Regions from separate parts of the Phytobacter sp. genome, predicted to be linked through region 1. Evidence: predicted binding sites of a transcription regulator. Region 1 holds the regulator's gene; the other holds the start of a gene.

Region 1 (11,480 bases):
GCCTGCAGCCAGAATCACCATCACCAGCGTTGGCATCAACCAGGCAAGACCTTGCTCTGCCATTGGCAGGCGCTGAGTCCAGGCGGGTAACACATCGCTAAATGCAGAGGCTTTAATCCCGTCCAGCACGCCAAACGCGAGGCTGATGAACATCGCTGGCGCGATAACGCGGGACGAATTATGCCACCACGAACGGGTGAAGCTCAACACGACCAGAGCAATACACGGCGGGTAGATCATCGTCAACACCGGAATGGAGATCTGGATCAGGTGGCTCAGCCCCAGATTCGATACTGCCATGGAGAAGATACCGAGGATAAATACCAGCGTGCGATAGGAGAGCGGCAAATACTGCGCAAAAAACTCCGCACAGGCACAGGTCAGGCCAACCGCCGTCACCAGGCAGGCAATGAAAATCAATGCCGCCAGCAGGAAGCTCCCGGCACCACCAAAGGTGTGTGCAACGTAGGCATGCAGAATCGCAGCACCGTTAGCAGACTGATCCACCAGAGAGGAGCTATCTGAACCCAGACGGAACAGCGCCAGATACAGCAGGGTCAGGCCTACACCGGCCATCAGGCCAGCCCAGACGGTGTAACGGGTCAGCAGACGGGCTTCGGTCACACCACGCGAACGGGCGGCGTTCACGATGACGATACCAAACACCATCGCACCGAGGGTATCCATCGTCAGGTAACCATTGACGAAGCCATTAGAGAAGGCGGCGTGCTGGTAAGCGTCCATTGCATGGCTGATCGGACCCGCTGGCCAGACGATCGCCGCAACAGAGAGAATAATCAGCGCAATAATTTTCAGCGGGGCCAGGAAATTGCCGACGGTATCAAGCAATTTGCCAGGATAGAGCGACACCAGAATCACCAATGCGAAATAGATAACGCTGTAGATCAGCAGCGGCAGAGAACCTTCGCCCGTCAGCGGTGCAATACCCACTTCAAACGAAACGGTTGCAGTACGCGGTGTGGCAAACAGCGGTCCAACCGCCAGGTAACAAACCGTCGCCAGTAGAACGCCTGCAATTTTACCGATAGGTGTGCTGAGGCTGTCCACCCCACCACCCACCTTCGCCAGTGCAACAACCGTGAGCACAGGAAGACCGACAGCCGTAATCAAAAAGCCAAGTGATGCAGTCCAGACGTGCTCGCCTGCCTGCAAACCGACCATGGGAGGGAAAATGATATTGCCTGCGCCGACGAACAACGCAAAGGTCATAAAGCCCAGAGCAACGATATCTCGTGGTTTTAAATGATGGGTCATAAACGTTTACTGCCTGTGGATGTGGTGATGCAAATGTTGAAATTTTCGCCTTACCGTGCGGAACATTACAGCAGTAAGAGCCTGAAAATGAAGCGGGAAACACTTCCCACCCTGCGTGACGGAGAATAGTTTTTCGATTTACCACGCAAATACAGTGGGTCTGACGACCTACGGGGCGCAATTTAAACGCTTATAACGTTTAAAGGCAATAAGGGATCGCAAAACCAGATGGATATGCCAGATCTAAAAAAAACACCAGAGAATGATGCTGTATATAAGAAAAACGGATGGCTAATCATGCGAACAAAAAAGCAGCAAAGCCATATTCTGTGGATGAATAGATGTAAAGAGGGGTGAAAAAAGTGAAGTTCTGACACAAGTGGAAAGAAAAGCTGACACCCTGGGTGTCAGCTTGCGTTCTTCACGACCAGTCTTTCAGGCAGAATAAAGCTAAAGCGCGTGCCTTTGCCGGGCGTACTTTCGATTTCAAGCTTGCTGTCATGATGATTAACCGCATGTTTGACGATCGCCAGTCCCAGCCCACTTCCACCCGTTTGACGAGAGCGCGCTTTGTCCACGCGGTAGAAACGTTCTGTCAGACGCGGAATATGCTCCGCCGCAATGCCCGGCCCGTTATCCTCGACGCTGAACTGCACGCCGTGCGCCACGCGCCTCCACTGAACCGTGATGTGCGTACCAGCTGGAGTATGGTTCACCGCGTTATAAACCAGGTTCGAAATCGCACTGCGCAGTTGTTCATCGTTACCCAGCACTTTCACCCCGGCATCGACCACAAATTCCAGCTCATGCTTTTTGTGGCTGAGGGTTTGCGCCTCACGCTCCACAACCCGCAGCATCATCGGTACATCGATGATTTCATTGGGTGGCGTGATGGGCGCTGCTTCGATTTTCGACAGCGTCAGCAGCTGTTTAACCAGCCCTTCCATACGCGAGGTTTGCTCCCGCATGGTGTGCAGCGCTTTCTCACGCGGGAGTCCTTCCAGCGTCTGCTCCTGCATCATCTCCAGATAACCTTGCAATACCGTAAGCGGCGTGCGCAGTTCATGGCTGACGTTGGCAAAGAAGTTGCGTCGCGCCCCTTCAAGCTGGTGCATTTGTGTCACATCGCGCGCCACCATAAGCAACTGGTGCTCGCTGTAGGGCATCATGCGCATTTCGAGGTGACGGCCATTGTTGAGCACCAGATTAAGCGGCCTATCGAACTTTTGTGCTTTGTAGTAGCGGGTAAATTCAGGGTAACGCAGCAGGTTGAGGATGTTTTGTCCGTTATCATCCGGCCAGCGCAAGTTCATAAGCTGCTGAGCCAGACCATTACACCAAAAAATCGCGCCATCTTCGGTCGTCAGCACCACTGCATCCGGTAAGGACTCAGCCCCACTACGGAAGCGCTTGATCAGATTGCCCAGCTCACGGCGACGTTTTTTATTACGCATCTGCATTTGATGCAGGCCATAAAGCAGGGGTTCCCAACTTCCGGTGCCCGGCGGCGGGGTCATACTTTTATCGACCCATAACCACCAGGAAAGACGCATTAAATTCCAGAAATGCCAGGCCAGTAACCCGGTCACTGCCGCCAGTAAAAACCACGGCAAATAACCAAAGAATGCGCCAAGCAGTGCGGCAGGTAGACAACAAAGGATGAGTTCGAGTACCAGCCTTTTCCATGACAGCCGTTCCAGCACGCGTCACACTCCTGTCAGATTTCAGAAACGGGTTGAGAACCGATAACCCGTGCCGCGAACTGTTTGTACCATACGATCGTGGCCGCTGGTTTCCAGTGCTTTACGCAAGCGGCGAATATGCACGTCAACCGTGCGATCTTCTACATAGACATTGGTTCCCCAGACGTGGTTAAGCAGCTGTTCACGGCTGTAGACACGCTCCGGGTGCGTCATGAAGAAGTGCAACAGCTTAAACTCCGTCGGCCCCATGTCCAGGGGATTTTCACCGGTCATGACGCGGTGAGAGCTCGGATCGAGGCTCAGTCCCTGCATTTCGATGACTTCTTCAACCGCCATCGGCGAAATACGACGCATGACCGCTTTAATACGTGCGACCAGCTCTTTTGGGGAGAATGGCTTGGTAATATAATCATCTGCGCCGGTCTCGAGCCCACGCACACGATCTTCTTCTTCACCACGTGCCGTCAGCATCATCACCGGGATTTCACGGGTCATGGCTTCACGTTTAAGGTGTTTAATGAACTGAATACCAGAACCACCCGGCAACATCCAGTCCAGTAAAATCAGGTCGGGCCAGGGTTCATTCAGTTGGTTCACCGCGCTGTCATAATCTTCCGCTTCGACAGGTTGAAAGCCGTTTTGCTCAAGCACGAAACAAACCATCTCACGAATGGGTGCTTCATCTTCTACGACCAGAATGCGTCTTGCCATAATTTGCCCTGTTTAATTAAAGTCATCAGTCAACCGCGGCGCCAGTATGCGTCACTTTTGTGACAGATTTATGAAACAAATGACCGACAGATGACTCATGATTTTACTTTATGACAGCGGCGACGTTGCTTTCGCTGGCGGCTCATATGCCCTTGAATGTTATAATACTGTTTATGCTTTTTTGCCACGGAACCGCTATGCGCATCATTCATACCTCGGACTGGCATCTCGGTCAGAACTTTTACAGCAAGAGTCGGGCCGCAGAACACGACGCCTTCCTTACCTGGCTGCTGGCAACGGCAGAAGAACATCAGGTCGACGCGATCATTGTGGCGGGCGATATCTTCGATACCGGTTCGCCCCCCAGCTATGCTCGTGAGTTATACAACCAGTTTGTGGTGAAGCTACAGAGCACCGGCTGCCATCTGGTCGTACTGGCGGGTAACCACGACTCTGTCGCCACCCTTAATGAGTCGAAAGACATCCTGGCCTGGCTGAAAACCACCGTGGTTGCCAGCGCAGGAAGCCCACCTTTCTTCTTACCGTTGCGCGACGGTTCTCCTGGCGCAGTCTTCTGCCCGGTGCCGTTTTTACGCCCACGCGACATTGTAACCAGCCAGGCCGGACTCTCCGGGCAAGAAAAGCAACAGCATCTGTTAGGTGCTATCACCGACTATTATCAGCAGCAATACGATGCGGCCAGCGCCATGCGCGGCGATAAACCGCTGCCTATTATCGCCAGCGGCCACCTTACTACGGTTGGGGCCAGTAAAAGCGACGCCGTACGCGAGATCTATATCGGCACGCTTGACGCCTTCCCGGCCCAGAACTTCCCGCCTGCCGATTACATTGCGCTTGGCCATATTCATCGCCCACAGAAGATTGGCGGGCAGGAGCACATCCGCTACTGCGGTTCCCCGATTGCCCTGAGCTTTGACGAAACCGGCAAAGGCAAATATGTCAATCTGGTGACATTCGTTGAGGGAAAACTGGCGGATGTGACAGCGCTGGAGGTTCCCGTAACCCAACAGTTAGGGGTGATAAAAGGCGATCTGGAGGCGATCCGCAGCCAGCTTGAACAGTGGCGAGAGCATGATGCAGAACGCCCCGTCTGGCTTGATATTGAGATTGCCACCGACGACTACCTCAGCGACATGCAGCGTAAAATCCAGTTGCTCACCGCCGACCTGCCGGTCGAGGTGCTGCTGGTGCGGCGCAGCCGGGAACAGCGGGAGCGCATTCTTGCCAGTGAGCGCCGGGAAACCCTGAGCGAGCTGAAAGTGGAAGATGTCTTCGCCCGCCGTCTGGCGCAGGAAGAACTGGATGAAGCCCAACAGGCTCGTTTACAGGTCCTGTTTTTAGAAACACTGCACGGATTACATCAGGAGCACGATGCATGAAAATTCTTAGCCTGCGCCTGAGAAATCTCAACTCCCTGAAAGGGGAATGGAAGATTGATTTTACCGCCGAGCCTTTTTCCAGCAACGGTCTGTTCGCCATCACTGGCGCGACCGGGGCGGGTAAAACCACGCTGCTGGATGCCATTTGCCTCGCGCTTTATCACGAAACGCCACGCCTGAATAACGTCTCTCAGTCGCAAAATGATCTGATGACCCGCGACACCGCCGACTGCCTGGCGGAAGTGGAATTTGAAGTCAAAGGCATTGCCTACCGGGCGTTCTGGAGTCAGACCCGCGCCCGCAACCAACCGGACGGCAATTTACAGGTGCCGCGTGTTGAACTCGCGCAATGTGCCGATGGCAAAATCCTCGCCGACAAAGTCAAAGATAAACTGGAACTCACCGCCTCGTTAACGGGTCTCGATTATGGCCGTTTTACCCGTTCGATGCTGCTTTCTCAGGGGCAATTCGCCGCGTTTCTGAATGCCAAACCGAAAGAACGTGCAGAACTGCTGGAAGAGCTCACCGGGACAGAGATTTACGGCCAGATTTCTGCAGACGTCTTTGAAAAACACAAACTCGCCAAAACGGAGCTAGAAAAATGTCAGGCCCAGGCCGAGGGGGTTGTGCTGCTTAATGATGAGCAGCGCGGCGCACTGACATTAAGTTTGCAGGCACTCACTGACGAGGAACAGCGCCTGCTGAAAGGGCAACAAGCCGCACAAACGCAGTTGAACTGGCTCAACCGTAGCCATGAGTTGCAACAGGCTCACCAGCGTGCACAAGTGGCAAACCAGCAAGCGTTGCAAGCTCGCGCCGATGCGCAGCCTGAGTTGGTACGACTCAGCCGTGCACAGCCCGCTATAGTGCTGCGTCCGGTCTGGGAGCGAGTACAAGAGCAGCGCGTACAGTGGAAAAACAGCCACCGTCAGAATGAAGAAGTGAATACTCGCTTACATGCAACTCGTACCCTGCGGGCGCGCATACGCGCCAGTGCTTTGTGTCAACACGAACAACTCACGGTATCGCAAACCACGCTGAAAACCTGGCTGACGGATAACGCCCGTTTTGAGCGCTGGCAAAGCGAACTGGCAGGCTGGCGCGCCATGCTCAATCAGCAGGAAGAGGATAAAAAACCCTGGCAGGCTCTGCAGTCACGTATTGAGCAAAATGAACTAAAATTGCGTAGCCTGGCGACCGTTTCGCTGGAGATGACAGCAGATGAGGTCGCTTCAGCGCTGGCGTTAAGTGCGCAACATCGCCCGTTGCGCCAGCAATTGCATACGCTTCACGCCCGTTTTGCCCCTTTGCAAAAGCATCTCGCCCAGCGCCAGCAAAATCTTCTCGAACTGGAATCCGAGCGGAAAAAACGCGAGGAAGAACTGACACAGAAACGCGCCCAGTATAAAGAGAAGAATGCGCTGCTTACGGAAATTCGTACCGTCTGCGAACTCGAAGAGCGTATTCGCAGCCTGGAAAGCGAACGCGCCCGTCTCCAGCCCGACAGCCCCTGTCCACTTTGTGGCTCAACAACTCACCCGGCGATCGCGGAATATCAGGCCATCGTGCCGGGCGTGAATCAGGCACGCCGCGATGCGCTGGATCTTGAAGTCCGTAAGATGAAAGAGGACGGTGTTGCCCTCGGCGAGCGTCTGAAAGGGCTGGCGGAGCAGTATGAAAAAGATGAACGCGAAGCCAAAACCTTGCAGCAGGATGAACAGACGCTGTTGCAGGAGTGGGCGCACGTTTGCAGCGAGCTGGGTATCAGTATGCAGCCACAGCACGATCTCCAGAGCTGGCAGGCCGCGCAGGATGCACACGAACATCAGCTTTACCAGCTCAGCCAGCAGCAGTCGCTACAGACTCAAATCAACGAACTGCGCCAGCAGGTGGAGCAATATCAACAGGCTGCCGACGCCCGTCGCACAAACCTTGCCGCCCTGCTCGAACCACTAGGGCTGATGCTCCCCCCAGAAGGCGAAGAAGCAATCTGGCTGGCAGCCCGCACCCAGGAAGCGGCGCAATGGCAGGAAAAACAGACGGCCTTCACCGCTTTACATGACAACATTGCCCGCCTGTTGCCGGTTATTGATACCTTGCCGGACGAACCCGCGTTTGCCGATGAAGCCCCGGCCCCACTGGATAACTGGCAGCAGGTGCATAACGACTGCGTCTCACTGCAAAGCCAGTGGCAAACGCTGCAACAGCAGCTGAGCCAGGAAGCCGAACGCCTGGCGGCACTGGAGAAGCAGTTTGCCGATGCCCTGGCGGCGAGCGAATTTGCCGACCAGCAGGCGTTTCTCGAAGCACTCCTGGATGAAGCAGAACGTCTGCGGCTGGAGCAGCTCCACCAGCGTCTGGAGAGTGAATGTCAGCAGACGCAGACGCTGGTCGCCAGTGCAGAACAGACGCTGAATGCCCATATCGCTCAGCCGCCCGCGGCGATGGACGACAATGTCACGGCGGAAAAGAGTCAGGAATCTCTGGCCGCAGTGGCAAGCGAGCTTCGCGAAAATACCACCCGCCAGGGGGAATTCCGTCAGCAACTGAAGCAGGATGCTGACAATCGTCAGCGCCTGCAGGCACTGATGCAGGAGATGGAGCGCGTCGCGGTACGCTGCGACGACTGGGGCCATCTTTCACAGCTTATCGGCTCCCGCGATGGCGATAAATTCCGTAAATTCGCCCAGGGCTTAACGCTCGATAACCTGGTGTGGCTGGCGAACAATCAGCTTAACCGCCTGCACGGTCGCTACCTGCTGAAGCGTAAAGCCAGTGAAGCGCTGGAGCTGGAAGTGGTCGATACCTGGCAAGCCGATGCGGTGCGAGATACTCGCACACTTTCCGGCGGCGAAAGTTTCCTCGTCAGTCTGGCGCTGGCCCTGGCGCTGTCGGATCTGGTCAGCCATAAGACACGGATTGACTCGCTGTTCCTTGATGAAGGTTTTGGCACCCTGGACAGTGAAACGCTGGATACCGCCCTTGATGCCCTCGATGCGCTCAATGCCACGGGCAAAACCATAGGTGTTATCAGTCACGTTGAGGCGATGAAAGAACGAATTCCGGTGCAGATTAAGGTCAGGAAGATAAACGGACTGGGCTACAGCAAACTCGATAAAGTCTTTGCGGTGGAATAATGATAAAAACACCCGGCAATCGCCTGATTACCGGGTGTATCAATCGGTTTATTCTTGCGGCCACAACCAGGCAGCGCCGCGAACACCGCTCGAATCTCCGTGCAGTGCTTTGCGAATCGGGGTTTCAAACTCACCGCCGAAGACCCAGTTTTTTACCAGACCTGGCACCGTTTTATAGAGCCGTTCAACGTTACTCATACCGCCGCCGAGCACGATGACATCCGGGTCAAGAATATTCACCACGTGGGCCAGCGATTTTGCCAGACGCAGCTCATAACGGCTCAACGCCAGTTCCGCCAGCGGATCCTGTACTTCCACCAGCCGGATGATTTCGTTTCCTTTAAGCGATTTGCCACTCAGTCGCTGATAGTCCGTGCCAAAGCCAGTGCCGGAAATAAAGGTTTCAATGCAGCCTTGCTTGCCACAATAACAAGGCACTTCAGCACGATAGCGCAGTTCGTCTTCATCCATCCACGGCAGCGGATTGTGGCCCCACTCGCCCGCCGTACCGTTGCCGCCGATAAGTGAGCGACCACCTAATGCCACACCCGCACCGCAACCTGTACCGATGATCACGGCAAAAACGGTTTGTGCCCCTGCCGCTGCGCCGTCCACGGCCTCAGAAACCGCCAGGCAGTTGGCATCGTTGGCAAGCCGGACGTCACGTTTTAAGCGCTGGCTCAAATCTTTATCAAAAGGTTTGCCGTTGAGCCAGGTCGAATTGGCGTTTTTCACCACCCCCGTATAGGGCGAAATCGAACCAGGAATACCCATCCCCACCGTCCCGGTCTGGCCGGTCTCTTTTTCGGTAAGGTCAACAAGAGAAGCAATCAATTCAATGGTTTGATGATAATCACGCGGTGTTGCCTGGCGATGGCGAAACAACTCTTCACCGCCGTCGCTGAGTGCGATTATCTCTGTTTTTGTGCCACCTAAATCAATACCAATACGCACATAATGCTCCTCATAGTTGAACAACGCATTCGCATGCAAGCGCGGCGACAATTGGTTATCATGCCCGCTGCATTTAACGACAAGGCCGTGGAAAAAATCATGCTGTGGTTTAAAAATTTAATGGTATACCGTCTCAGCCGCGATGTAGCGTTGCAGGCGGAAGAGATGGAAAAACAGCTTGCCCCACTATCGTTTACCCCATGCGGTAGTCAGGATATGGCGAAAACCGGGTGGGTTCCACCGATGGGTTCACACAGTGATGCGCTAACGCACACTGCCAACGGCCAGATTATTATTTGCGCCCGCAAAGAAGAGAAAATTCTGCCTTCCCCGGTGATTAAACAGGCGCTGGAAGCCAAAATTTCCCGTCTCGAAGCCGATCAGGGCCGCAAACTGAAAAAAACTGAAAAAGACTCACTGAAAGACGAAGTGCTGCACTCATTGCTGCCGCGTGCGTTCAGCCGCTTCAGCCAGACCATGATGTGGATTGATACGGTCAACGGGCTGATTATGGTCGATTGCGCAAGCGCGAAAAAAGCCGAGGACACCCTGGCACTGCTGCGCAAAAGCCTCGGTTCCCTGCCCGTCGTTCCGCTGACGCTGGAAAATCCGATTGAACTGACGCTGACCGAATGGGTACGCTCCGGGACCGTTGCACAAGGCTTCCAGTTGCTGGATGAAGCAGAACTGAAGGCCATTCTGGAAGACGGCGGCGTAATTCGTTGCAAGAAACAAGAGCTGGTCAGCGACGAAATCGCGGTACACATCGAAGCCGGAAAAGTGGTGACCAAACTGGCCCTCGACTGGCAACAGCGTGTGCAGTTTGTCGTCTGCGACGATGCATCCATCAAGCGTCTGAAATTTGGTGATGAGATTCGTGACCAGAACGAAGACATTGATCGTGACGACGTGGCGCAGCGTTTTGATGCCGACTTTATTCTGATGACGGGTGAGTTGACGACGCTGATTCACAATCTGGTTGAAGGTCTGGGCGGCGAAGCCCAACGCTAATCCTGAAGTATTGCCCAAAAAAACGCCCGGTTAAACCGGGCGTTTTTTATTGAAAAAGGCTTACAGGTAGCGGCAGAGATAAGAAGATGGCTCTGCAACCTGCAGGTGGAATTCACTGTTGCCAGGCACGTTGAACACATCACCGGCAGCATAGGTTTTCCACTCGGTCTCACCTGGCAGCAGAACATGAAGCGAACCGCTGACGACCGTCATCTCTTCAGGCTGCGCCGTACCAAAGGTGTACTCCCCTTCAGCCATTACGCCAACGCTGGCACGGCCAGTGCTGCTGCTGGTAAAACCAATGGATTTCACTTTACCGGAAAAGTATTCGTTACTCTGAAGCATGAACTGGCCCTTTTTGTATTCAGAAAATATATGGAAAACCACTATAGAGGCCAGACTTCGTTCCTGTCACGCGAAATTGGCCTACACCAGCAGTTCTGACGCCAGTCGCGCCACCAGCACGTTAGAGAGTAACACTGGCACATCCAGCGATTTCTGGAGTAAATCCCGGTGCCATTGATGAAAACCAAGGCAATCAAGCATTAATACATCCGCCCCCTGGTCAATCAGCGTTTTTCCCGCCCCCACCAGTTCATATTCCGTCGCCTGGAAGGGGTGTGCCAGTGCGTAGTAGGGTTCGTTCTCCAGCAGATTCCATTTTTGCTGTTGCTGAACCATCAATTCGGGAATCGGTACAATCACGCCAACCTGGTGGCCATCAACAATTGAGGCGACAAGGGGCGGAATAATGCGTTGTGGTTCAATCAGGATGGCGTTTCGCGCATTAAGGCCGCGAATCGGCGCAGTACTCATCAGTAAAATGACGTCGTAGCCTTGATTATCAAGCACTTCAATAACGCTCTGTAAATCACGCTCGACTTTCTCACGTGAAACACTCACGACACTGTCGTCACGCAACCGCGTTGGCATCGGGGTTTGCCCTGGCTCAATAAAGTAATCGTCAAGAACCTCAATGGGGTCCATTTTGCCGAGCAAGCTAACGTGGGTGATCTGCTGTTCAGAAATATGTTCGGTCAGCAACGGTAAGATCTCTTTTACAGGCACCACACCAACAGTGAGGATCGCCAGGGTCGCACTCATTCTTTTTCCGCCTTGCAACACTGCTCATTTATTCACGCTTCGACGAAAGCTGGAGAGCCGCCAAAGCCGCCCCCAGTAACCATTACGTCGGATAACCACATATCATCCAGTTTCCGGTAATTTCCAGAATGAACTAATAACATTTGATTATTATCGGTCATCACCCACTTCGCCAGCGCTAAAAG
Region 2 (11,480 bases), on a different contig from region 1:
CGGTGCGCCGAAAATACGCACGGTCAGGTCGGTTGCGAGGAAGATAAAGGGAAAACTGAACGCACCCCAGGTGGTGTGAAGGCCGAAAATACTGACTGGCAACTGCACCAGATAGTTACTGGAGGTGATCACCAGCAGGTGAAAAAGGGATAGCCAGAACAGCGCTTTCATGCGCTGAGAGTGTGAAAACTGCGTCATATTGTGACCTTTTTATGGATTGGGGTGAGGGAACCCAATGAAAACGTAACACGCTATTTTACTTGCCATTTTGATATCAGGCAGTGCTCGTCATCCCCACGTACTCAGAGTACGCTGCGGTGCCTGTGCGCTGGCTTCAATCAAACTGACTGCGACAATTACGCGTGTAAGTGTCGCGCAAAGCCGCCGCATGATACTGCAACAGCCATTTGATGCAATGGTTATTTTTAACGCAACCGTTAACCTTGCTTGCGTCGCACAAAAGGCGGCGTAAACTATGCCCGTTTTTTACCGTGTGAGATGAACATGACCGATCCCTTTACTTCTGCCGACCATACGCTGGACGCGCTGGGCCTGCGTTGCCCGGAGCCGGTGATGATGGTGCGTAAAACCGTTCGCAACATGCAGCCGGGCGAGACCCTGCTGGTGATTGCCGATGACCCGGCCACCACCCGTGATATTCCTGGCTTCTGCCGTTTTATGGAGCATGAGCTGGTGGCACTTGAGACGGAATCGCTGCCGTACCGGTATCTGGTGCGCAAAGGGCAGTGAGGGTGCCGCACCGTGCGCACTCTCAACCCTCACTTCTTGCGCAGCAACCGCAGCGCATTCGCCGTCACCAGCACCGTTGCCCCGGTATCGGCCAGTACCGCCAGCCACAACCCCGTCATCCCTAATAGTGTCGTCACCAGGAAAATGGCCTTCAGCCCCAGTGCGAGTGCGATGTTCTGGCGAATGTTGGCCTGAGTGGCGCGGGCAAGCGTAATCATCTGCGCCAGACCACCGAGTCGGTTATGGGTTAAGGCAGCATCGGCGGTTTCCAGAGCCACGTCTGTCCCGCTACCCATCGCGATACCGATGGTCGCGGCCTTCATGGCGGGGGCGTCATTAATCCCGTCACCGACCATCGCCAGCGGTGCCTGTTTATTCATGGCGATGACTGCGTCCACCTTATCTTCCGGCAACAAACTGGCGCGAAAATCCATGTTCAGTTCGCCTGCGATGGTCGCCGCTGCCCGTGGGTTGTCCCCGGTAAGCATGACCCCTTTCACTCCAAGTTCACGCAGTGCCGCGAGGGCTTCACGTGCGTCTTCACGCAGGGTATCGCGCAGCGCAATCGAGCCAATTACCGCGTCGTCACGTAGCACTATAATCACCGTTTCACCGAGACTTTCCCGGTGACGGATATCGGCTTGCAGGGTTTCATCGACCCGGTTGTCTGTCAGTTTATCGGGTGCGCTCAGGCGTATAACTTCCCCGTTAATCTGCGCTTCAATACCTTTACCCATCAGAGCGCGTTGGCCGTCTGACGAAGGCAGCACTAATTTACGTTCCCCGGCTTCGCGTAAAATCGCCTGCGCCAGCGGGTGGGTTGAGCCTTGTTCAACGGCGGCGGCCAGCGTTAGCAGTGTATTTTCATCGAAACCAGCAAGTGGATAGATGCCCGTCACGTTGGGCTTGCCCACGGTTAAGGTGCCGGTTTTATCAAAGGCAATGTGCTGGACGGACGCCAGTTGCTCCAGCGCCGCACCGCCTTTAATCAGCGCGCCATAACGGGTCGCGGCCGCAAGCCCCGAGGTAATCGCCGCTGGCGTCGAGATAACCAGTGCACACGGGCAGCCAATCAGCAGCAGCGTCAGCCCCTTGTAGATCCACGCCAGCCAGGCCTCTCCCAGCATCAGCGGCGGTACAACAGCCACCAGCAAAGCGATGACCATGATGGCCGGGGTGTAAATACGACTGAAGCGGTCAATAAAGCGTTCGATGGGCGCGCGGCGCTCTTCGGCCTCTTCTATCAGTTTCAAAATACGATCAATGGCACTCTCGCCGGGTCGGGAGAGGACTTCGAGCGTTACCAGGCGGTCAACGCTGGTGGCTCCTGCTGGAACGCTGTCGCCGCTGGCATGTTCAACGGGCAAGGATTCGCCGGTTAAGGCGCTCTCATCAAAGCTGGCAAAGGGAGAACGCAGCTTCCCATCGGCGGGTAAGCGCCCGCCTGCCGGGACTTCAATCACATCGCCGGGACGCAGCGCCCCGGCGGTTACGCTCTCCCGCTCGCCGTTTACTACACGGATGGCGGTGTCAGGCTTGAGAGCCATTAACGCACTGACGCCACGGCGCGCTCGGCTGGCGGCCCAACCTTCAAGGCGTTCACCCACGAGGAACAGCAGCAGCACCATCGCCGCTTCGGCAGTAGCACCAATAAACAGTGCGCCGATGGCGGCTACGCTCATCAGCGTTTCGATAGCAAACCAGCTTCCGCTACGCATTAAGCGCACTGACTGACGCACGATCGGGAAGAGTCCCACCAGGGTGGTGACAATAAACGCCGCCTGTCCAAAGGGATGGTTAACCTGCTCAAGCAGCCAGCTTATGCCCATCATGACGATAAGCAGGATCAGCGGCAGGTTTTCCTGCAAACGGGACGGCGCGGGTGCCGCTGGGGTATTTTCGCCCTTCAGGCTGTACCCGGCCTGTTTGACGGCCTTTTCAACCTGCTGGCGAATATCACTGGTGGCGATAACCGTCAGCTTTTCTGTCGCGAAAGCCACCTGAACCTGGCTTACTCCGTCAATCTGGCGAACAGCGTTCTCGACCTTGCGTGCGCAGGCACCACAATCCATTCCTGAGACGAGCCAGCTATAGCGTTCACCTTCGCTGTTTTCAATCGGTGTGCGGGGTGTTTCGCAGGTATCGCCGCACTCGCAAGCAGGCGTTTGTGCGGCGACCGGGCGCAGTTTCATCGTGGCAAACTGAGGCGTTTTGGCATTATTGGGGGTCGGCATCGCATCCTCCGGTGAATGATAATTTTCTCATTAACCGGAGGATACACTCTGGAGTCGACTCCAGAGTCAAGCATTTTAAATATACAACGAACGCACGATCAAAAAGTGGCCGGCAAAATAACAAGCTGCGGAAATGGCAGTGTCTGCGCGGAAACGGCGGCGATAGTGGCTGCCAAGCCAGACGACATTGCTGATTAACAGCAGAGCGGCACCAACAAACGCAGAGAGCGCTGGGCTGGTAGGACGGAAGAACCACAGCTCACCAGCCAGCCACACCATCACCAGCGTCATCGCGACAAAAGTGCAAACCGGCATTCGCAGCGTTTCCAGGCGCGTCCAGATAACGCCAATCAGCAGGGCACCAATCACCAGCAGCACGACCGGCAGCGGCCAGAAGAACGAGAGTGTCATCTGGCTGGCGAAGTAGATGGTGTACAGCAGGTGGGCGAGGAAAAAGGCTCCAATTGCATACAGCAGTTGCTGACGAGGAAGAAGGGTGAGGGCATCACCAATCAATGAGGCGCAAAGTCCGGCCAGCACGAGGTAGCTGATGGCATCGAACATCGGAGCCTGCCAGGCGAGCAAGAGTAGCAGCAGGAGCGTGACGGGTTTAAACACCCAACGTTGCCAGGTGGGGCCACGGTAGGAGGCATCCACATACAGCCAGGCGGAGAAACAGACAGCAATAAATGACCAAAGCATAATAAGTCCCTGAATCCGTTATTGTATCGCGAGCACCATGCCCACGGCTCTTGCCTTGAGTTTAGTGGTCGCGAGGGGCGAATGACAATGTTACGGAAGACAGGGGAATCTTAAAAAAGTACTTTTATTTTTTCGCTTTGAGTTTTTTGAGCCAGATCAGCAGCTCAAAAACGCCAAACAGGAAGATGCGGAATTCTTCCAGGCGTGTCATTTGCGGGCCGTCTTTTGGCAGCGTTTTTTTCATCATCGTGGCCTGTAGCGCATGCATAAACACGGTGAAGAACAGGGCGACGTTAACGAAAATATTCAGCGGCTTCGGGAACGGGGAAAACAGGTTAAGCAGCAAAAAAGCCCAGACAAAGAGCATCAGCAGACGCCCCAGATTAATCAGTATGTTCATTTTCCACTCCTTGTGATTCACGCAGATATAAGCGGTAGGCAACCTGACCGGCGATCTTCTCCCGGTGCAAACTCCAGCTTGCCGGGACAGGTGGCAGACCGTTCTCCACTTCGCTTTCCACATAGATTAGCGCGTCATCCGCCAGCCAGCCGTTGTTTTCCAGAAGCGTCAGTGTCTCTTCGAGCATGCCTTTGCGAAACGGCGGGTCGACGAAAACAATATTGTGCGGCGTTCCCGCCTGGGCAAGAAATGCCAGCGAGTTACCGGTGACCACTTTACCGTTGCTGGCTTTCAGGGTTGCCAGATTCTGCTGCAACTGCTGAGCGACACCGCGCTCCATTTCGAGCAATGTGGCGCTGGCGGCATAGCGAGACAAGGCTTCTAAGCCCAGCGCGCCACTTCCGGCAAAGCAGTCGAGGCAGTGTGCATCAACCATCGACGGGGCCAGCCAGTTGAATAAGGTTTCACGCACGCGGTCGGTGGTGGGGCGCAGACCGGGGCTGTCTGGCACGGGAAGTTTACGTCCGCGCCATTGTCCGCCAATGATGCGGATTTGGCCGGTGGCGGCCCGAGTGGGTTTCTTCATGGTCATCGCTTTGCTCATCATTTCGGCCTGCTATTCTAGCGGCGTGTTGCACGGCGCGAAACCTTAATCCGCAGGCGGTGAAGCGTGTTAAGGAAAGTGATAGACTATTTAACTAATTAAATTTTTTTAGCCCCTGCTACGGCATTGTGGGCGTGTGCCATAAATTAACCGCGGGAGTATGGTCGCAAATGGCGGATGAAAAGAAACGTGGCTTTTTCTCCTGGCTCGGCTTTGGGCAAAAAGAGCAGGCAAAAGAAGAAGTAAAAGAAGAAGTCAACGCACAAGAAGCGGAACAGACCGTCGAAGCGGCACAATCTCACACCGTTGAAGAGAGCGACGTCTTTGCTGAAAACGTTGTTGAGGTGACGGAGCAGCTTGTTGAGCAGGAAGATAAGCCGGACGTAGTGGAAGCACCTCAATCCACGACGGTTGAGCACGAAGAACTGCCGTTGCCGGAAGAGGTAACTGAGCCGGAAATCGCGGAAGAAGAGTGGCAGCCGGAGCAGGAAAGCGTCGTTGATGAAGATGCCCCGCTCAGCGACGAAGAGCTGGAAGCGCAGGCCTTAGCGGCTGTTGCCGCCGAAGAAGCGCTGGTGGTGCTGCCTGTAGAAGAGTTAGTAGAAGAATCACCAGAAGCGCCCGTTGAAGAACCGGTTGAAGAAGCGGTTGTTGAGCAGGAAAAACCAACCAAAGAAGGCTTCTTCACGCGTCTTAAACGCAGCTTGCTCAAAACCAAAGAAAACCTCGGTTCCGGATTTATCAGTCTGTTCCGTGGCAAGAAAATCGATGATGATCTCTTTGAAGAGCTTGAAGAGCAGCTGCTAATTGCCGACGTGGGTGTGGAAACGACCCGTAAAATCATCGCCAATCTGACGGAAGGTGCCTCGCGTAAGCAATTGCGCGACGCCGAAGCACTCTATGGTTTGCTGAAAGAAGAGATGGGTGACATCCTTGCCAAAGTGGACGAACCGCTGAACGTAGAAGGCAAAACACCTTTTGTTATTCTGATGGTTGGCGTGAACGGCGTGGGTAAAACCACCACTATCGGCAAACTGGCGCGCCAGTTCGAGCAGCAGGGCAAGTCGGTTATGTTGGCTGCCGGGGATACCTTCCGAGCGGCTGCCGTTGAGCAGTTGCAGGTGTGGGGCCAGCGTAACAACATTCCGGTTATTGCTCAGCACACTGGTGCGGATTCCGCTTCGGTGATTTTTGACGCCATCCAGGCAGCGAAAGCGCGCAATGTGGATGTGTTGATTGCCGATACCGCAGGGCGTTTGCAGAACAAAGCGCACCTGATGGAAGAGTTGAAGAAAATCGTCCGCGTGATGAAGAAGCTGGACGAAGATGCACCGCATGAAATCATGCTGACTATCGATGCCAGCACCGGGCAGAATGCGGTAAGCCAGGCCAAACTGTTCCATGAAGCCGTTGGCCTGACGGGGATTACGCTGACCAAACTGGACGGAACCGCGAAGGGCGGCGTCATCTTCTCGGTGGCGGATCAGTTTGGCATTCCTATCCGTTACATCGGGGTCGGCGAACGAATTGAAGACCTGCGTCCGTTTAATGCGGGCGATTTTATTGAGGCACTTTTTGCCCGAGAGGATTAACAATGATTCGCTTTGAACACGTCAGCAAAGCCTATCTCGGTGGGAGACAAGCGTTGCAGGGGGTGACATTCCACCTGCAGCCGGGCGAGATGGCATTTCTGACCGGCCACTCTGGCGCAGGGAAAAGTACCCTGCTCAAGCTTATTTGTGGCATCGAGCGGCCAAGCGCCGGGAAAATCCTGTTTGGCGGGCATGACATTACTCGTCTGAAAAACCGTGAAGTGCCGTTCCTGCGTCGGCAGATCGGCATGATTTTCCAGGATCACCACCTGCTGATGGACAGAACGGTGTATGACAACGTGGCGATCCCGTTGATCATTGCCGGTGCCAGCGGTGACGATATCCGCCGTCGCGTGTCTGCGGCACTGGATAAAGTGGGCCTGCTCGACAAAGCGAAAAGTTTCCCGATTCAGCTTTCCGGCGGTGAACAGCAGCGTGTGGGGATTGCCCGTGCGGTGGTCAACAAGCCTGCGGTACTGCTGGCGGATGAACCGACCGGTAACCTGGACGATGCCCTCTCTGAAGGGATTTTACGTCTGTTTGAGGAGTTTAATCGCGTGGGGGTAACGGTATTGATGGCGACGCACGACCTGGGGCTTATCTCCCGTCGTTCGTACCGCATGCTGACCCTGAGCGATGGCCATTTGCATGGAGGCCTGGCGGGTGAATAAGCGCGACGCAATTAATCAAATCCGGCAGTTTGGCAGTAAACTTGATCGCTTCCGTAAATCGGCAGGCGGGGCGGGTGATGCTGGTCGTAACGCAACACGTCGTGGTAAAACACCGTCGAAACCAAACTCCCGTAAAACCAACGTGTTTAACGAGCAGGTGCGCTATGCCTTCCATGGTGCCTTACAGGATCTGAAGAGCAAACCCTTTGCGACTTTCCTGACGGTGATGGTGATTGCTATCTCCCTGACGCTGCCAAGCGTCTGCTATATGGTCTACAAAAACGTTAACCAGGCGGCCTCGCAGTATTACCCGTCGCCGCAAATCACCGTCTATTTTGACAAGTCGCTGGATGATGACGCAGCGGCGCAGGTCGTCGGGCAGTTGCAATCAGAGCAGGGCGTTGAAAAGGTGAATTACCTTTCACGCGAAGATGCGCTGGGTGAGTTCCGTAACTGGTCAGGCTTTGGCGGCGCGCTGGATATGCTGGAAGAGAATCCGCTGCCAGCTGTTGCGGTGGTCGTTCCTAAGCTGGATTTCCAGAGCACTGACTCGCTGAACACGCTGCGTGACCGTATTTCGAAACTGCACGGCATTGATGAAGTGCGTATGGACGACAGCTGGTTTGCGCGTCTGGCGTCATTAACTGGCCTGGTCGGGCGTGTGTCGGCGATGATCGGTGTACTGATGATCGCAGCGGTGTTTCTTGTTATCGGAAACAGCGTGCGCTTGAGCATCTTCTCGCGCCGCGACTCCATCAACGTGCAGAAACTGATTGGTGCAACGGATGGCTTTATCCTGCGTCCTTTCCTGTACGGCGGTGCACTTCTGGGCTTTAGTGGGGCGTTCCTGTCACTGATTCTGTCTGAGATTCTGGTGCTGAGACTCTCGTCAGCAGTGACCGAAGTGGCGAAGGTTTTTGGTACGCAATTTGAGCTGAGCGGACTCTCGTTCGACGAGTGTTTGTTACTCCTGCTGCTGTGCTCAATGATTGGCTGGGTAGCCGCCTGGCTCGCTACCGTTCAACATTTACGTCACTTTACTCCACAGTAAAAAATCTCTGATATACTCTTTCCCTGCAATGCAGTATTCCCGTAGCAGGGAAAGCGTATAACTGATATCTCCCTTCCCCTGCCCCGGTTTTTCATACTTATGTCACATTTTGTGCCTAATTTATTCACAACCCATCCTGGAACTTGTGGATAAAATCACTGTCTGATAAAAGAGTGAATGCTATTCTCGTTGCTCATTAACGCTGGCATGTTTGTTGCCTGATGGGGACAGACCGCCGCCAGTTGGATGTAAATTGAGAGGATTTGAATGACCAAAGAAATGCAATCTTTAGCTTTAGCCCCTGTTGGTAACCTGGAGTCTTACGTCCGGGCTGCGAACGCATGGCCGATGTTGACGGCTGATGAAGAAAGGGCATTGGCTGAAAAGCTGCATTACCAGGGCGATCTGGAAGCAGCTAAAACGCTGATCCTGTCTCACCTGCGCTTTGTTGTTCATGTTGCTCGTAATTATTCGGGCTATGGCCTGCCGCAGGCAGACCTGATTCAGGAAGGCAATATCGGCCTGATGAAAGCCGTCCGTCGCTTCAACCCGGAAGTGGGTGTGCGTCTGGTCTCTTTCGCCGTGCACTGGATCAAAGCCGAAATTCATGAATACGTGCTGCGTAACTGGCGCATTGTGAAAGTCGCAACCACCAAAGCACAGCGTAAGCTGTTCTTTAACCTGCGTAAAACTAAGCAGCGTCTGGGCTGGTTTAATCAGGATGAAGTGGAAATGGTGGCGCGTGAGCTGGGCGTGAGCAGCAAAGACGTGCGTGAAATGGAATCGCGTATGGCGGCTCAGGACATGACATTTGACATGTCTTCTGATGACGAATCCGACAGCCAGCCAATGGCTCCGGTGCTCTACCTGCAGGACAAATCGTCTAACTTTGCTGACGGCATTGAAGATGATAACTGGGAAGAGCAAGCCGCGAACAAGCTGACCTATGCAATGGAAGGCCTCGACGAGCGTAGCCAGGATATCATCCGCGCTCGCTGGTTGGACGACGACAACAAGTCCACCTTGCAGGAGCTTGCTGACCGTTACGGTGTTTCCGCTGAGCGTGTACGCCAGCTGGAAAAGAACGCGATGAAGAAACTGCGTGCCGCGATTGAAGCGTAAATAGCACGTGAAAGAATGAGCCGGGTTAAGCGAAAGCGACCCGGCTTTTTGTTATCTTAAATATGCCCTCTAAGACAATCGAGCAGCACGTCAAACGCCGAATTCATCTCCTCTTCCTCCATGGCAGCAAAGCCCATCAGCAGCCCTTTTAGCGGCTTATTTCCCGCGTAATAGCGTGAAAGTGCCCGTACCAGAATGCCACGGTCATTTGCCTGCCGGGCAAGCTCTGCGTCATCGCATTCATCGGGGAGCGACAATACCAGGTGCAGACCGGCATTATCGTTATATTCACTCAGTGCCTCTTTCCCCAGCGCGTCGGTAATCAGTCCCGCCAGCCGGGCGCGGCGTCGGGCATAAAGCAGCCGCATGCGGCGGATATGCGCTGTGTAATAGCCTTCACTGATAAACAGCGCCAGCGCTTCCTGATCCAGCAGTCGCCCTCCACGGTATAGCTCCGTATGGGCAGTTTTCAGCGCCTGCATTAAAGGGCGCGGCAGCACCAGATAGCCAAGACGAAGCCCTGGGTAGAGCGTTTTACTGAACGTACCGGTGTAGATAACCGGGGCGTCATCCACCAGTCCCTGCAGAGCGGGGATAGGCTGACCGGAAAAACGAAATTCGCTGTCGTAATCATCTTCCACAATCCAGCTCCCTGTTTGCCGGGCCAGCGCCAGCAAGCGCTGGCGACGTTCAAGGCTCATCACGCAGCCGAGCGGATACTGGTGAGAAGGGGTGACGAAAATCAGTTTTGGCGGAGGCTCCCCCGCGTCCGGCGGGTTCATGCCTGCCAGGTCGACGTCAATGGACTCAAGCGTGACGCCGTTCATCGCCAGCACATTACGTATCCCCCAGTAGGCCGGTTCTTCGATCCAAGCGCTATCGCCGGGGTTACACAGCATCCGCGAAACCAGATCGATGGCCTGATGAATCCCTTCGGTTATCAGGATGTGCCCGGGGCTGCATTTCACCGAACGGGTAATGCGCAGATAGTCCACCAGCGCCTGTTGTAGCGCCAGACTTCCCCCGCTGCTGCTATAAGAGAGCTGGCTGGCCTGCGGTTTACGACTTATACGTGACTGGATTTTTCGAAACAGAGCATGGGGAAAGGCATTCACATCCGGTACGCCGGGCAGAAAAGCGCCCCACTGGCGTGGGCTGGCGCTGCTGCGCTGCAAAAGGCTTTGTCCCCGGGCCGACAGATGTGAGGGGAGGTTGCAGGTGGTACCCTCAGCATGAGAAGAGGGGGCCGAAAGCAGGCTATCAGGAACAGTCTGCGCAACAAAAGTGCCGCTGCCGGTACGCGAAATCACATAACCTTCCGCCAATAGTTGCTCATAAACCGTCAGTACCGTGTTTCGCGATAAGTGCAGTTCAGTTGCTAAATCCCTGCTGGGTGGCAGACGGCTTTGCGGAGGCAGACTCCCTTCGAGGATCGACAGGCGAATCGCGTTATATAATTTCTTATGCAGCTTACCATCGGGCTGAGCGTCCAGACGTAATTGCAGCAAATCACTGACAAGTGAGCGCAATTGGATCCCTCAATTATTCAAAACTGGTACTCGATTATAGGACCGCTTATGGCATTGTGGCAAAAGATGACTGCTGCGAAATGAATCAATGACGGGGGAGTACAAGGTGAAAAATAACGAACTACAGCAACGCCGTTTAGCGGCGACACCGCGTGGAATTGGCGTCATGTGCGGCTTTTATGCCGACAAGGCAGAAAACGCCACGCTGTGGGATGTTGAAGGTAATGAAGTGATCGATTTCGCGGCCGGGATTGCAGTGCTGAATACCGGGCATCGTCATCCGAAGGTTGTTGCGGCGGTGGAAAAACAGTTACAGGCGTTTACCCACACTGCGTATCAGATTGTCCCTTACGAAAGTTATGTGTCACTGGCGGAACGCATTAATGAACGTGCACCCGTTGAAGGGCCGGCCAAAACGGCCTTTTTCTCGACCGGTGCAGAGGCAGTTGAGAATGCGGTGAAAATCGCCCGTGCGTATACCAAACGCCCGGGAGTGATCACCTTCGGCGGCGGTTTCCACGGTCGTACCTATATGACCATGGCCCTGACCGGCAAAGTGGCACCGTACAAAATCGGCTTTGGTCCGTTCCCGGGCTCTATTTTCCACGCCCAGTTCCCGAACGAGCTGCACGGCGTAAGTACGGCTGACGCGATGAAAAGCCTGGACCGCATTTTCAAAGCGGATATTGCTGCGGATCAGGTGGCGGCTATTCTGCTTGAGCCGGTGCAGGGCGAAGGTGGGTTTAACATCGCTCCTGATGATTTTATGCAGGCGCTGCGCAAACTCTGCGATACCCACGGCATCTTGTTGATTACTGACGAAGT

Evidence for each region. Region 1 encodes PhoB, which activates phosphate uptake and scavenging genes when phosphate is short. Its sites were predicted from a motif close to CTGTCATAAAACTGNCNNAT; they were not measured.
Region 2: rpoH (RNA polymerase sigma factor RpoH) is a predicted target of PhoB. The motif match lies at 8,093-8,112, and genes of this name have one in related genera.

What each region holds. Positions count from the first base shown of each region.
Region 1 covers NZ_JCACPZ010000004.1:1,206,716-1,218,195, forward strand. Annotated here, with positions in the region: gene brnQ (branched-chain amino acid transporter carrier protein BrnQ) at 1-1,275, opposite strand, end outside; gene phoR (phosphate regulon sensor histidine kinase PhoR) at 1,683-2,978, opposite strand; gene phoB (phosphate response regulator transcription factor PhoB) at 3,000-3,689, opposite strand; gene sbcD (exonuclease subunit SbcD) at 3,887-5,089, shown strand; gene sbcC (exonuclease subunit SbcC) at 5,086-8,226, shown strand; gene mak (fructokinase) at 8,275-9,180, opposite strand; gene rdgC (recombination-associated protein RdgC) at 9,280-10,191, shown strand; gene ppnP (pyrimidine/purine nucleoside phosphorylase) at 10,252-10,536, opposite strand; gene AC5JPW_RS09725 (AroM family protein) at 10,618-11,295, opposite strand.
Region 2 covers NZ_JCACPZ010000001.1:432,750-444,229, forward strand. Annotated here, with positions in the region: gene AC5JPW_RS02005 (7-cyano-7-deazaguanine/7-aminomethyl-7-deazaguanine transporter) at 1-198, opposite strand, end outside; gene tusA (sulfurtransferase TusA) at 505-750, shown strand; gene zntA (Zn(II)/Cd(II)/Pb(II) translocating P-type ATPase ZntA) at 780-2,984, opposite strand; gene AC5JPW_RS02020 (lysoplasmalogenase) at 3,060-3,686, opposite strand; gene AC5JPW_RS02025 (DUF1145 family protein) at 3,811-4,080, opposite strand; gene rsmD (16S rRNA (guanine(966)-N(2))-methyltransferase) at 4,070-4,672, opposite strand; gene ftsY (signal recognition particle-docking protein FtsY) at 4,861-6,282, shown strand; gene ftsE (cell division ATP-binding protein FtsE) at 6,285-6,953, shown strand; gene ftsX (permease-like cell division protein FtsX) at 6,946-8,004, shown strand; gene rpoH (RNA polymerase sigma factor RpoH) at 8,272-9,126, shown strand; gene pdxR (MocR-like pyridoxine biosynthesis transcription factor PdxR) at 9,183-10,655, opposite strand; gene AC5JPW_RS02060 (4-aminobutyrate--2-oxoglutarate transaminase) at 10,762-11,480, shown strand, end outside.